DNA from 2 places in the Mesorhizobium shangrilense genome. Region 1 is predicted to be linked to the other one. Evidence: predicted binding sites of a transcription regulator. Region 1 holds the regulator's gene; the other holds the start of a gene.
The links. The regulator LexA, encoded in region 1, represses DNA repair genes until DNA is damaged. The targets are predictions, from matches to a motif close to TGTTCNNNNTGTGTTCNG.
Positions count from the first base shown of each region.

Region 2: the regulator LexA is predicted to act here: its motif matches at 5,148-5,165, upstream of recA (recombinase RecA).

Region 1 covers NZ_JBEWSZ010000001.1:1,352,475-1,360,072, forward strand. The annotation lists gene gltX (glutamate--tRNA ligase) at 1-951, opposite strand, end outside; gene ABVQ20_RS06850 (ComEC/Rec2 family competence protein) at 1,053-3,515, shown strand; gene lexA (transcriptional repressor LexA) at 3,509-4,231, opposite strand; gene ABVQ20_RS06860 (pyridoxal-phosphate dependent enzyme) at 4,699-5,673, opposite strand; gene ABVQ20_RS06865 (GntR family transcriptional regulator) at 5,670-6,443, opposite strand; gene ABVQ20_RS06870 (ABC transporter substrate-binding protein) at 6,597-7,583, shown strand.
Region 2 covers NZ_JBEWSZ010000001.1:1,837,770-1,845,367, forward strand. The annotation lists gene ABVQ20_RS09355 (SDR family oxidoreductase) at 1-983, opposite strand, end outside; gene alaS (alanine--tRNA ligase) at 994-3,660, opposite strand; gene recA (recombinase RecA) at 3,927-5,024, opposite strand; gene ABVQ20_RS09370 (carbohydrate kinase family protein) at 5,342-6,286, shown strand; gene ABVQ20_RS09375 (pseudouridine-5'-phosphate glycosidase) at 6,362-7,279, shown strand; gene ABVQ20_RS09380 (TfoX/Sxy family protein) at 7,463-7,598, opposite strand, start outside.

The DNA.
Region 1 (7,598 bases):
CATGCGACGCATGTGCGCGCCGTTGATCGCCTCGAGCTTGGCGAAGTCGAAGCGGGCAGCGCCCTTGTTGACGTCGCCGATGTCGAACCAGGAGATCATGTCCTTGATGGACATGATCTCGTCATCGCCGTGGCTCCAGCCGAGGCGCGCCAGGTAGTTGAGAAGAGCCTCGGGCAGATAACCCATGGCACGATAGGCTTCGACGCCGAGCGCACCATGCCGCTTCGACAGCTTGGCGCCATCGGCGCCATGGATCAGCGGGATGTGCGACATCGACGGCACGTCCCAGCCCATGGCGTTGTAGATCACGGTCTGGCGGGCGGCATTGGTCAGGTGATCGTCACCACGGATGATATGGGTGACGCCCATGTCGTGGTCATCGACGACGACGGCATGCATGTAGGTCGGATTGCCGTCCGAGCGCAGGATGATGAAATCGTCGAGATCCTTGTTGGGGAATCGTACCTCGCCCTGCACGCGGTCGTGCACCACGGTTTCGCCCTCAGTCGGCGCCTTGATGCGGATGGCGCCCTTGACGCCGGGAGGTGCCTCGGACGGGGCGCGGTCGCGCCACTGGCCATTGTAGCGCGGCGGCAGACCCTTGGCACGCGCCGCCTCGCGCATCGCCTCGAGCTCGGCGGGTGTCTCGTAGCTGTAGTAGGCCTTGCCCATGCGCACGAGCTCTTCTGCCACCTCGCGGTGGCGCGGCGCGCGCTCGAATTGCGACACGGCCTCACCATCCCAGGAAAGGCCGAGCCAGGTGAGCCCATCGAGAATGGCCGCCGTCGCCGCGTCGCTGGAACGTTCGCGGTCGGTATCCTCGATACGCAGCACCATCGTGCCGCCGGTATGCTTGGCATACAGCCAGTTGAACAGCGCCGTGCGGGCGCCACCAATATGCAGGTAGCCGGTGGGCGAGGGAGCAAAGCGTGTGATGACCTTGTCGGACATGGGACTCTCGGAAGGCGTGTGAGGCTTGTCTGGTTTCGCGGACTTTCGCGCGTTGCGCGTTCATGTAGCATAGGAGGTCGAGGGCGCAAGGGGCAGACCCGATGGCTGGAGGAAGCCGGGGTACCGACGAGAGCGAGGATGCCGTCACCGGCGTCAGCGAATGGTTACTATTTGCACCCACCGTGGCGGTTCCGCCGACGCCGGTGGCGCCACCCCTATCGCGTCCCGGTGACGATCGTGCGCCTCCTGCCATACCCTCGGCAAATCCAGTTCCGGAGGCCGGTGCTGTCGTGCGTTTGCACCGGCAGTTCGGCCGCCTTTCGTTATCCGGTTTCCGCGGCATGGTGGTGTCCGCAGCCAACCTTGAGCTTGATCGCGGCGTTGCCTTTCTGTTGGTGCCGGTATTCCTTGCACTCGGCGTGATCGGATACTTTTCGCTGGGTGAGGAACCCGGTTTTCCGAAGATTGTCGCTGTCGTTTTCCTGGCGGCATCATGCGCATTCGTCTCGCGATCCTACCGCAAAACCCATTTGTGTTTCATGATGGCGCTGCTTTGCGCGCTGGGTGTGCTTGCCGCCAAGGTTGAGACATGGCGCGCCGGAACGCAGATCCTCGGTTCCGAAATCTCGACGCGACTGACGGGGCGTGTCGTCTCGCTCGACCAGATGCCGAATGGCCGCGTCCGGCTGACGATCGATGTTCTCTCGACGACAAGACCGACCCTGCGCTACGCGCCCGAACGGGTCCGCCTTTCCGCGCGAAAAATACCCTCCGACATGACCGCCGGTTCCCAAGTCGCGGGCTATGTTCGGCTGTTGCCACCCACCGGTCCGGTCCGTCCGGACAGTTATGACTTCTCGTTTGACAGCTATTTCACCGGCATTGGCGCCAGCGGCTTCTTCCTCAGCAATCCGACGATCGTTCCTTCCGACGATATGCCGTTTGCGGCGCGGCTTGGGTCGTCGATCGAAAACGCGCGCGAAACCATCGCCGATCATATCCGCACCAGCATCGGTGGCGCCGAGGGCGAGATTGCCGCCGCGCTTATCGTCGGCGTTCGTGCCGGAATCCCCGAAGAGATCAACGAGGCGATGCGGCGCACCGGCATCTATCATGTCATCTCCATTTCAGGACTTCACATGGCGCTGGTTGCCGGCACGATCATGCTGCTGCTGCGCGGTTCATTCGCCTTGTTTCCGGATTTCTCCTCGCGCCGTCCGGTCAAGAAATACGCAGCCGCGGCCGCGCTTGTCTCGATCGCCGCCTTTCTCGTGATTTCCGGCATTGTGGTCGCGGCTGAGCGCAGTTTCATCATGCTTTCGGTCATGCTTGTCGCTGTGCTGTTCGATCGGGCGGCATTGACCATACGCAATCTCGCAATCTCAGCCATTGCCGTTATCGTCGTCTCGCCGCACGAGGTGGTCGGCCCCAGTTTCCAGATGTCCTTTGCGGCGACCGCTGCTCTCGTTGGTGCCTATGCCGGCTGGTCCGACTATCGCGCGCGCAAGGTCAGCACGCCGCCGCCGCGACGATCTCTGCCCGGCTTCCTCATGCGAAAACTGCTGCTGGCGACCGGAGGCCTCGCCATGACGTCCATCATAGCTGGAAGCGCGACGGCACTCTTTGCGATCTGGCATTTCCAGCGGGTGTCACCGTTCAGCCTGTTTGCCAATCTGGCCATCATGCCGATCGTGTCGGTGATCGTCATGCCCTTTGCGGTCTTCAGTTCGCTGGCCATGCCATTCGGAGCGGATGGGCCGTTCCTCTATGTCATGGGCAAGGGGCTGACAGCGATGATCGCGCTGTCAGCCTGGTTCTCTGAACGTTCGCCGATCGACGCGGTCGGGTTGATTTCGCTGCAATCGGTCTTGCTGGTGACAGTCGCCCTGATCATCGCGACGATGGCGACAACCTGGCTGCGGCTGGCGTCACTGCCTTTCGCGCTTGCCGGCCTGCTGACGATTTCCGACACGCGCGCGCCGGATGTACTGATTTCGGAAGATGCGCGGCTGGTGGCGTTGCCGATCGGCGGTGGCGAACTTGCAGTGAGCCGCGAGCGCCCCAACGAATTCACGGCGGACAACTGGAAGCGTGCGCTGCAATCCGAAACCATCATCAAGCCGGAGAGCTTCGGCCAAAGCGATCCACAATTCGACATCGCTGATGCCGCTGATCTGCCGCCGGGCGCGCCATTCTCATTCTATTGCAGTGACGATCTATGCGTTGCCCGACACCCGTCCGGCGCGATCGTTGTTTATGTGGAGGATCGCAAGAAAGCTTGGAAAGCCTGTCGTTTTGCTGATCTGATCGTCATCAACGACGCGACAGGCTACGACCCTTGCCGCAATCCGACGGTCCTCGTCGTCACCAAACGACAACTCGCCCGCACGGGAAGTGCCGCCGTCTTCTTCGACCCGCAATCAGCGACTTCGCGACCGAAAATAAGCTTCGCGGTCGACAGACCGTACCGGCCTTGGCACCAGCAACGAAAATTCTCACGCGAGGCGAGGGGGCTGCCGCCCTATCGCAAGCCCGACAAACCCGTTGCTGCGCCGGCTCAATAACGCCGGATCAGTCCGACGAGCTTGCCTTGCACCTTGACGCGGTCGGGTCCGAAGATCCGGGTTTCGTAGGCAGGGTTGGCGGCCTCCAAGGCGATCGAGGCGCCTTTGCGGCGGAAGCGTTTCAGCGTCGCTTCTTCATCGTCGACCAGCGCCACGACGATCTCGCCGGGACTTGCGGTGTCGGCGTTGCGGATGATGACAGTATCGCCGTCGAAGATGCCAGCCTCGATCATCGAATCGCCCTTGACCTCCAGCGCATAGTGGTCGCCGCCCATGATCATGTCTGGCGGCACCGAGATGGAATGGGTCTGGTGCTGGATGGCATCGATCGGCACACCGGCGGCGATGCGGCCCATCACCGGGATGGATATCGCGGAGACCGCGTCATCGTCATTGCCAGCGGAAGGCATGCGGGTGGGGGCTGGCTTGATCTGTCGACCCAGGCTGCCCTGGATGACGCTCGGTGAAAATTTGCGCGCCGCGTTGAGGCCGGGTGCAATGGAATCGGGAAGACGCAGCACTTCCAGCGCACGAGCCCTGTTGGGTAGCCGGCGAATGAACCCGCGCTCTTCCAGCGCAGTGATCAGCCGGTGAATTCCGGACTTGGAAGCGAGGTCGAGCGCTTCCTTCATTTCGTCGAACGACGGGGGAATTCCGCTTTCCTTCAGCCGTTCATGGATGAACATCAGAAGTTCATGTTGCTTGCGCGTCAGCATGGCGGCCCCCAAGGGATTCGAAGACGGGATCTGAAACCAGAATCAGAAAAACAAACCCAGAACAAACACTATCTGTTCCAGTTGTGTTCCGCAACCGTTTAAAGTTTAATGAATATGTTCAGAGGGTGGAAACCATGCAATGCCCGCGACGGTTACCACGACAGCGGGCCGTGGTTCCAAATTTTGGCTTGGCCAAATTGAAATCATTTCGTTTTTTGCCTCTTGCGCAACCGTACAGCAGTCCTCGCCTCGTCGCCCGGACAACGGAAAATAATCCATTTGCGAAGCGGTTTGCCTCGCGGGTTGCCTAGCCCGCACGTGAACGAAACGAAGCCAAACTGCCAACCATTGGCAATTGCGGAATCTCATTTCCGGTCTGCCGCAAGTGGCCCCTTGGGCAGAGAGACTGCTCCGCCTCGAGTGGGCGAACATCAGGCTCATCGTCTTGGGTGAACCAGGGCGGGATTTCAGGCAGGCGGGATTGCCCCGGCCAGCACTTGCGCATAGGCGCCGGCATCAATGTTTCCGCCTGAAATAACGCAGACGATATTGCCGGTCGCGTGCTCGCTGCAAAGGGCGGCGGCCAGCGATGCGGCGCCCGCGCCTTCGGCCACGATCTTTGCGGTCGAGAACAGGAGCCGCATCGCGTCCGTTACCTGCTCAAGGCTGACGGCAATGGCTCCGTCGATAGACTGGTTCGCCAACGGCCATAGCGCGGGCACCAGGGACGGTCCGCCAATGCTCTTGATGAAGGACGGTCGTGTCTTGATCTCGACAATGCGCCCGGCTGCCAGTGCGGCGGTGACTGGAGCCGCGTTCTCGTCCTCGACCGCAAAGACCTTCGCCTGCGGCCGCAGTGCCTTGAGCGCGCTTGCGACCCCGGTTGTCATGCCGCCGCCGCCATAGGGTGTCAGCACGCAGTCGACCTCCGGCAGATCCTCGACGATCTCCAGGCCGATCGTGCCATTGCCCGCCAGCACCGCCTGATCGGTGACGGGATTCACGAGGAGTTCATCGGTGTCCGGTTGTTCAACGCCGGTGATGTAGCGCCACCAGGTCTCATGGGAGACGAAACGCACCTCTCCGCCGAGGCGGCGAACCCCGTCAATCTTGGTTCGTGGGGCGTCGGAATACATGTAGGCGGCCATTGGAACGCCAAGCGCTCTTGCTGCCCAGGCCATGCCATAGGCCATGTTGCCGGAACTGACGGTCGCGACGCCATGCCTCAGCGCCTCCGCGTCGCGAGAGAGCAAGGCATTGAGCGCCGGCCTGACCTTGAAGGCCCCGATGGGCGACAAGGTCTCGAGCTTGAGGAATATCCGTTGATCGGCCCGGCCAAGATCGACCCGCAGCAATGGCGTTCGCGGCAACCAGGTAGCCAGCCGGTCGCCGGCGGCAGCGATCTCGTCAAGCGTTGGACGGCGCGGAGGCGCTGAAATCATCCGCCGACAGCTTTCAGGCTGCCAGCACGCGCCGCGTATTTGTTTGCACCGACGTCTTCGCTGTGGACATAGACATGCAGCGTGTAGCCGACGTGAGCGGTCATCAGCGCCTTTGCCCGTTCGACGTCACGATCGAGCGCCGCTTCCATGATTGCAGTGTGGTGTTCGATTGCAATCGCCTCACGCAGCGCGTCCATTGCCTCTTCGTAGCCATCCTTGAGGCCGGCGGCGGCCCGCAACGTCGGCGCGAGCCCAAGAAAGCGATGGTGCCGGCGCAGTTGATCCGAGATTGTCGAGCGGAATCGCAACAGCCAACTCGATGTTGCGGCACTCAGCAGGGCCGCGTGGAAAGCTTCATGGTTCTCGTCCCATCTGTCGACGGCCGCGTCGGAAGGATCATCGACCGCGGTCTTGCAACGCGACAGCCGGTAATGGGCGGTGACCACCGCATCTTCCCACGCACTGCCACCTTTCTCGATCGATTCCAGGAACAGGGGGATCTCAACAACCATTCTTGCGCGTGCCAGATCCTCAAGTTCGGCCCGCGACACGGGCGCGACGGCAAAGCCGCGGTTGCTGATGGCCGTGACCAGGCGTTCAGCTTCGAGCCGAGACAATGCTTCGCGCAGCGGCGTCCAACCGACGCCATAGATGCCGCGCAGCGCACTCAGCTTGAGCGGTGCGCCCGGCATGAGCCGCGTGGTGAGGATGTCCCGCCGCAGCAGCTGATAGGCCGCCTCCGTCTTTGTCGAGTTCTTCTGGTCCTGCATCGCGGTCCATTCATCATCTGGTGTGGGCAAAATTATATATGATACGGAAGCATGGCAAGAATTATATATAATGTTTGACATGCGCGGAGGGACTGACCATGATCGCCGCAGTTGCCGTCCTATAGCGGCGCTAATCAAATCTGGGAGGAAATGATGATGAAGTCGAAGTCCGCTTGGCTGTCGGGATTGGCCCTGGCTGGCGCGCTGATGGTCAGCGCCGGGAGTGCCGCCGCCGATCAGATCCGCATCGGCATCGCCAATTTCGGCGAGCATCCGCAGCTGAACGCCGCCATCGCCGGTTTCAAGAAGGCGCTCACCGCGAACGGCTTCGTCGAGGGCAAGGATGTCGTCTACTCCGAAAGCCACACCAATTTCGATGCGTCGCTGGTTCCGCAGATGATCGCCAAGCTGCAGGCGGAGCAGCCCAAGCTGATGTACACCATCACCACGCCGGTCTCGCAGATCGCCAAGAAGGCGCTTGCCGGCTCGGGCATCCCGATCGTCTTCGCGGCAGTGACCGATCCGGTCGCGGCCAAGCTCGTTCCGTCATGGGACTCTGGTGACGAAGGCATGACTGGCGCCACCGATCTCCAGGATGTCGCAGCGGTGATGGCTTTCACCAAGAAGCTGCTGCCGAACGCCAAACGCTTTGGCGTGCCTTACAATCCGGGCGAGGCGAACGACGTCGCGCTGCTTGAAAAGATCAAGGAAGCGGCGCCCGCGGCAGGGTTCGAAGTCGTCGAGGTCGGTATCGACAACGTCAACGACATCCAGCAGCGCATCGCTTCGCTGGCAGGCAAGGCCGACGTGATCTACGGACCCACATCGAACCTCATCCAGCCGGCGATCGCGGCTGTCTCGGCAGCAGCGCGTCAGGCCGGCATCCCCGTGGTCAATGCGGACGACAATGCGGTGCGTAGCGGTGTCGTGCCGGCGAGCTTCGCGGTCAACTACGAGCAGGTTGGCGTCAACGCGGGCAACATCGCGGCGGAAGTCCTGAAGGGCAAGGACCCGAAGGCGATCCCGCCTTCGCGCCCGGCCTACAAGGACCACGCAGCGCTGATCTCGAAGAAGGCGATGGCCGCGTTCGGCATCGAAATCCCGGCTTCGCTGGCGGATTGCGGCTGCATCGTCGACTGACATCGAGCTTCATCA
Region 2 (7,598 bases), 490 kb from region 1:
ACAAGCCAGAACATCGACAGGCAAGCAAGGATGACAGGCTTCAGCAGCCAGAGGCGTGCGAACCATCGTTCCTGGACATGTGCGGGCGTGTCGGCCAGCGTTGCCTCAAGCGGCTGAAGTGGATGGCCGGAAATTTCGTTCCAGGGCGCGGCATTGCCTGTCACGCCGCGCCCCAGCGCGGCAAGTGCCGCGCTGCGCAGAGGAGATCGCCAGCCAAGCATGCCAAGGCCATCGGCAACGGCGCCCGCAAGCCGACCGAGAATGGTCGGCATCGGCACGACTTTCGCCGGCGACAGACCAAGCCACGCACGAAAGGCAGAGAGAACATCGGCGAGAGGCCTGGCATTGGCCTCGACGAGATCGACGACAAGGCGGGGTGGTAGGGATCCAGCGACCGCCCGTGAGACCGCCTCAGTGACGTCGACGACCGATACTGTCTGGATCGGCTGACGCGACATGACGGCCGGAACAAAACCGGGGAACGCCGCAAGGGCGCGCAAAAGCGCGGTCCCGCCGTAGGCGGCGGGCGCGATCACCAAACCCGGCCGCAGGATCGTCCACTCTAGCGAAGAGCTTGCAACAGCCCTGTCGCCTTCCGCCTTGGTGCTGAAAAAGGGATTTTTCGAAGATGGGTCGGCGCCAACAGCGGAAATCTGCACAAAACGGCGGATACCGGCCTGCTCACATGCCGCGACCAACGCCAGCACGGAACGCCAGTGAACGGCGTCGAGGCGGTCCCGCGGGCCATCTTGCAAGGCGCCTGCCGCGTTCACGACCGCATCCATGCCCGCAACCACCGGCAGCCAGTCTTCAGCGGCAAGCAGCAGCGACATGTCGGCCGCGATCCAGCAAACCGCTGGCCTGCGTCGTTGCGCATCCCCAACATCGCGACCAAGGCCGCACACATGATGACCGTCGCGGAGCAAACGGCCAACGACTGCGTCCCCGATCAAACCATAGCCGCCGAGGACGAGAACGTTCATGTCGTGGCTTTCAGGCGGCTTCGAGTGCGGCCCTTACCGCGGCAATCGCATCATTGGCCTTCGAAGCATCCGGGCCACCGGCCTGCGCCATGTCAGGCCGCCCACCGCCGCCCTGCCCGCCCAATGCGGCTGAAGCCACCCGCACCAGATCGACGGCACTGAAGCGCCCGACAAGGTCATCGGTGACGGCAACAACGACGCTGGCCTTGTTGTCCTCGCCGGCGCCGACGAAGACCACGACCCCGGAGCCCAGCGAGGTTTTGCCAGCATCGGCGAGCGGCTTCAAATCCTTTGGCGAGACACCCGAGACCGCCTTGCCGAGGAAACCGACGCCCGCCACCGTCTCGTTCTCCGACGGCGCGCCCGCCGCGGCACCACCGCCCAGCGCCAGTTTCTTGCGCGCTTCGGTCAACTCCTTCTCGAGCTTCTTGCGCTCGTCGAGCAGCGCCTCGACACGCGCCGGCACGTCGGCCGGCGAGATCTTCAGGGTCGAGGCGACGGATTTCAGGCGACGGTCCTGCTCGTCGAGATGCTTGCGCGCGGCCTCGCCGGTCAACGCCTCGATGCGGCGCACGCCGGCGGCGACCGCGCTGTCCGACACGACACGCACCAGACCGATATCGCCGGTCGCCCTGACATGCGTGCCACCGCAGAGCTCGACCGAATAGGGCCGATTGGCCTTGACGCCATGCAAGCCCGTGCCCATCGACACGACGCGCACCTCATCGCCGTACTTCTCGCCAAACAGCGCCATGGCGCCTTCGGCGATGGCGTCGTCGACCGACATCAGGCGCGTGGTCACCGGGCCGTTCTGCACGACGATCTCATTGGCCATGCGCTCGACCTCTTCGAGATCCTCCGGCGAAATGGGCTTGTTGTGCGAGATGTCGAAGCGCAGGCGCTCGGGCGCGACCAGCGAACCCTTCTGCGCGACATGGGTGCCCAGCACCTCGCGCAGCGCCTCGTGAATCAGGTGCGTCGCGGAATGGTTTGCCCGCAACCGGGAGCGGCGCGCATGGTCGACCTTCAGTTCGACGGCAACGCCCGTCTTGACCGTACCGCTCACCACCTTGCCGACATGAACGAACAGTCCATCGGCCTTCTTCTGCGTGTCAGTGATCTCGATCGAGAACCCTTCGCCTGAGATGACACCGGTGTCGCCCATCTGGCCGCCGGACTCGCCATAGAACGGCGTCTGGTTGACGACCACTGCAACCGCTTCGCCCTTGCCGGCGCTGTCTACGGTCTTGCCGTCCCTGACAAGCGCCTGGATGATGCCTTCCGCCTGCTCTGTCTCGTAGCCGAGGAACTCGGTGGCGCCCGCCTTCTCGCGCACCGGGAACCAGATCGTCTCGGTGGCCGCGTCGCCGGAGCCCGCCCAGTGAGCGCGCGCCTCGGCCCGCTGCCGCTCCATCGCATCGGTGAAGCCGGCCAGATCGACCGAGATGCTGCGCTGGCGCAGCGCGTCTTGCGTCAGATCGAGCGGGAATCCGTAGGTGTCGTAGAGCTTGAAGGCGGTCTCACCATCCAGCATGTCACCGGCATGCAGCTTTTCCGTCGCCTCTGAAAGCAGGCCCAGGCCGCGCACCAACGTCTTGCGGAACCGCGTTTCCTCGAGCTTCAGCGTCTCGGTGATCAGTTGTTCGCCGCGCACCAGTTCCGGATAGGCCTGGCCCATCTCACGCACCAGCGCCGGCACCAGGCGCCACATCAACGGATCACGGGCGCCGAGCAGCTGCGCGTGACGCATGGCGCGGCGCATGATGCGGCGAAGGACATAACCACGGCCTTCGTTCGACGGCAGCACGCCATCGGCGACCAGGAAGGAGGACGAGCGCAGATGATCCGCAATGACACGGTAGGACGCGACCGTCTCCTTGTCGGGACCGTGCCCGATGGCGGATGAAGCCGCGTCGATCAGATGACGGAACAGATCGGTTTCGAAGACGCTTTCCACCCCCTGCAGGATGGACGCCATGCGCTCCAGGCCCATGCCGGTGTCGATCGACGGACGCGGCAGATCGATGCGCTCGTCCTTCGTCACCTGTTCATACTGCATGAACACCAGGTTCCAGAATTCAAGGAACCGGTCGCCGTCCTCTTCCGGGCTGCCGGGAGGGCCGCCCCAGATGTGTTCGCCCCGATCGATGAAGATCTCCGAGCACGGCCCGCAAGGTCCGGTGTCGCCCATCGCCCAGAAATTGTCTGATGTGGCAATGCGAATGATGCGGTCGTCGGAGAAGCCGGCAATCTTCTTCCAGAAGCCGGCAGCCTCGTCATCCGTGTGATAGACAGTGACCAGCAGCTTGTCCTTGTTCAGCCCGAATTCCTTGGTGATCAGGTTCCAGGCAAGCTCGATGGCGCGCTCCTTGAAATAGTCGCCAAAGGAGAAATTGCCGAGCATCTCGAAGAAGGTCAGGTGGCGCGCTGTGTAGCCGACATTGTCGAGGTCGTTGTGCTTGCCGCCGGCGCGAACGCTCTTCTGGGCGGTCGAGGCACGCGAATAGGGCCGCTTCTCGAGACCGGTGAAGACGTTCTTGAACTGCACCATGCCGGCGTTGGTGAACATCAGCGTCGGATCGTTGCGCGGCACCAGCGGGCTCGACGCGATGATCTCGTGACCCTCCTTGCGGAAGTAGTCGAGAAATGTCGACCGGATCTCGTTCACGCCACTCATGAATGCTGCCTTTTCGAGAGAACCGCCGGCCCGCCGGCGGAAAATGGGCTTTGCGTCTTTAGAAGATAGACTTTGGCCTTTTAGCGATCACGCCGCACCCTGTCCAGAAACACGAAATGGGTCCAGATCGCGCCCGTCCCCAGCGGTTCGAATCGGCCAAAACGCAAAACCGCCGACCCTAAGGCCGGCGGCTTGAAACGCATTAATACGCAAACTCAAACGGGAATACACGAACTCAATATGTGCTTGCAGGCATTGCTTGCAGGCTACATCGCGCCGGCTTCATCCTCGAAACCGTCGTCGCCACCTTCCGAGCCGCCATTCTCGAGGAATTTTTCCGCAATCAGACCGGCATTTTGCCTGAGTGCAAGCTCGATCTCGCGCGCCGTATCGGGATTGTCGCGCAGGAACAGTTTCGCGTTCTCGCGACCCTGGCCCAGACGCTGCGAATTGTAGGAGAACCAGGCGCCCGACTTCTCGACCACGCCGGCCTTGACGCCGAGATCGACCAGTTCGCCGGTCTTGGAGACGCCTTCGCCGTACATGATGTCGAACTCGACCACCTTGAAGGGCGGCGCCAGCTTGTTCTTGACCACCTTGACGCGGGTCTGGTTGCCGACGACCTCGTCGCGATCCTTGACCGAGCCGATGCGGCGGATGTCGAGGCGCACCGAAGCATAGAATTTCAGCGCGTTGCCACCCGTGGTGGTTTCGGGCGAACCGAACATGACGCCGATCTTCATGCGGATCTGGTTGATGAAGATGACCATGGTGTTGGAGCGCGAGATCGAGGCGGTCAGCTTGCGCAGTGCCTGGCTCATCAGCCGGGCCTGCAGGCCCGGCAGCGAATCGCCCATCTCGCCCTCGATTTCGGCGCGCGGCGTCAGCGCCGCGACCGAATCGACCACCAGCACGTCGATGGCTCCGGAACGCACCAGCGTGTCGCAGATTTCCAGCGCCTGCTCGCCAGTGTCAGGCTGCGAGATCAAAAGGTTCTCCAGATCGACGCCGAGCTTGCGGGCATAGACCGGGTCAAGCGCGTGCTCGGCATCGACGAAGGCGCAGATGCCGCCCTTCTTCTGGGCTTCGGCAACGGTGTGCAGCGCCAGCGTCGTTTTGCCCGAGCTTTCCGGCCCATAGATTTCAATGATGCGGCCGCGCGGCAGGCCGCCGACGCCAAGCGCGATGTCGAGGCCAAGCGAGCCGGTCGGCACGGTCTCGATCTCGACGACCTGCTCGTTCGCGCCGAGCCGCATGATCGAGCCCTTGCCGAAAGCCCGCTCGATTTGCGACAGCGCCGCATCCAGAGCCTTTGATTTGTCCACTGCCTTATCCTCTACAAGCCGCAAAGTATTCTGAGCCATGATACATCACCCCTTGGTCGTCAATGAAGGCCGGACAATCCGTTATCCCTGTTGCTTTGTACCTTTTTTGTTCTCATTTGGCAAGAGCCTCTAACTCTCTGAAAATACATCGTTATCTCCACATGTTCCATTTTTGTTTCATAATTTTGGCCCAAGCCTGCCCGGTCTGACCGACGCTGGCCCAATCCGCGTTCTTCCGAATCGCACCTTCGGTTGCGAGGTTGCGCCGGGCGATCTAGAACGCGTCGGGCCGCGCACTTGGGGCGCGACATGCATTAATGTCCGAGCCGCGCAAACAGAAAGGTCACATGGCCAGCATGGTGAAATCCCCGAAAATCCTTGCGATAGGCGGCGCCCACATCGACCGGCGCGGTCAGGTTTCGGGAGACTATGTGCCCGCCGCTTCAAACCCCGGCACGATGCGCGAGGATGTCGGCGGCGGCGTCTTCAATGCCTTGCGAAGCACCGTGCGGCGCGGCGTATCGGCGTCGCTGCTTTCCGTGCGCGGCGGCGACGCCGCGGCCGAGACGGTGTCAGCGGCCATCGACAGGGCGGGTATTATCGATCTTTCCGCGGTTTTCCTCGACCGGACGACGCCGAGCTATACGGCGCTGCTCGATCGTGACGGCGAGCTGATCGTCGGCTTTGCCGACATGGCGCTGTACGATCTGGCGTTTCCCAAGCAAATCCGCCGCGCCAAGGTACGCGAGGCCATCAACGCCGCCGATGCCGTCTTCTGCGACGCGAACCTGCCGTCAACCGCGCTGGAGCGGCTGGCATCGCTTGCCGCCGGCAAGCCGATTTTCGCGATTGCCATTTCACCGGCCAAGATCGTGCGGTTGATGCCTGTGCTCGACAGATTGGCTGTCGTATTCATGAACCGCCGCGAGGCGCTCGCCCTGGCCGGCGTGGGCGCCGGTACGGCAGAACAAGGCATCGTCGACGGCCTGCGACGTGCGGGGCTCAAAAGCGGCGTGGTAACAGCGGGCGGCAATCCGATGCTCGGCTTCGACCAGGCCGGCACCTTCTCGATCCTGCCGCCGCCTCCGAGAAAGGTTACGGATGTGACCGGCGCCGGCGACGCGCTGGCAGGTACGACAGTTGCAGCACTGTTGCATGGCGTGCCGTTGCGTGCTGCGTTGCGTGAAGGCATCGCGGCTGCGACACTCGCGATCGAAAGCGCCAATGCCGTTCCGGATTTCAATGCAGCCAGCTTTGCCGCAGCACTGGCCCTTGTGCCCGATGCGCAGGAAGTGGCATGAGACCGGCAAATTCACAGTGCTGAAGTCTGCTTACGCGTCCTGTATGGACGCCTGGCACTTCGGATTGGAGATAACATGACCCCAGAGACCGCCCGCCCCTTCATCGATATTCACGCGCCGGTAGCGGAGGCACTCGCCGCCGGCCGGCCAGTGGTGGCGCTGGAAAGCACCATCATCACCCACGGCATGCCCTACCCCGACAATGGCGCCATGGCGGCCGATGTCGAAAAGATCATCAGCGATGGCGGCGCCGTGCCGGCGACGATCGCCGTGGTCGCTGGCCGCATCAAGATCGGGCTTTCGGATGGCGAGCGGGAGTCGCTGGCGATGACCGGCGACGCGATGAAGCTGTCGCGCGCCGATCTCGGCTTCGCGGTCGCGCAGGGACGCACCGGCGGCACAACAGTCGCCGCCACTATGATCGCTGCCCATATGGTCGGGATAAAAGTGTTCGCCACCGGCGGCATTGGCGGCGTGCACAAGGGCGCCGAGAAGAGCTTTGACATCTCCGCCGACCTTGACGAACTGGCGCGCACGCCTGTCATCGTCGTGTCGGCCGGCGCCAAGGCGATCCTCGACATCGAAAAGACGCTCGAGGTGCTGGAGACGCGCGGCGTGCCGGTTGTCGGCCATGGCTGCGAGACGATGCCGGCCTTCTGGTCGCGCCATTCGCCCTTCCGCGCGCCGCTGACCCTGCATACGCCAGAAGACATCGCGCATTTCTACAAGACCCGACAGGCGCTCGGGCTTGGCGGCGGCGTGCTGATCGCCAATCCGGTGCCGGAGAACCACGAAATCCCCGCCGGCGAGATGGCGGGCTATATCGAAGCGGCGCAGAAGGCCGCAGTGGCGCAGAACATCACCGGCAAGGCGGTGACGCCGTTCCTGCTGTCGAAGATCCTCGAACTGACCGGCGGCCGCAGCCTGAAGACCAACATCGCGCTGGTCGAGAACAATGCGCGGCTGGCGGCGAGAATTGCGAAGGCGCTGTAGGTTCGCAGCGAAGGCCCCCTCACCCGGATTGCCAAGACCGAATTGCAAAGAGCAATTCAGGGCAATCCGACCTCTCCCCTTGGGGAGAGGAGTTTGCAGCGCCGACATCGACCTCTTCTCCCCTCGGGAAGAAGGTGGCCGCAAAGCGGCCGGATGAGGGGGCCGCCTGGCGCTTGTGGGAATCTACTTCCCCGCCCGCCGCCCAGCCTCATAGGCCCGGCGCGCCCACATCGCCATCTCATCGGGATCGTCAAAGGCACTGTCGGGAACGCTCCAATAGGGCATGGAGACCAGCTTGCCGTGGCGGGAGCCAGTATAG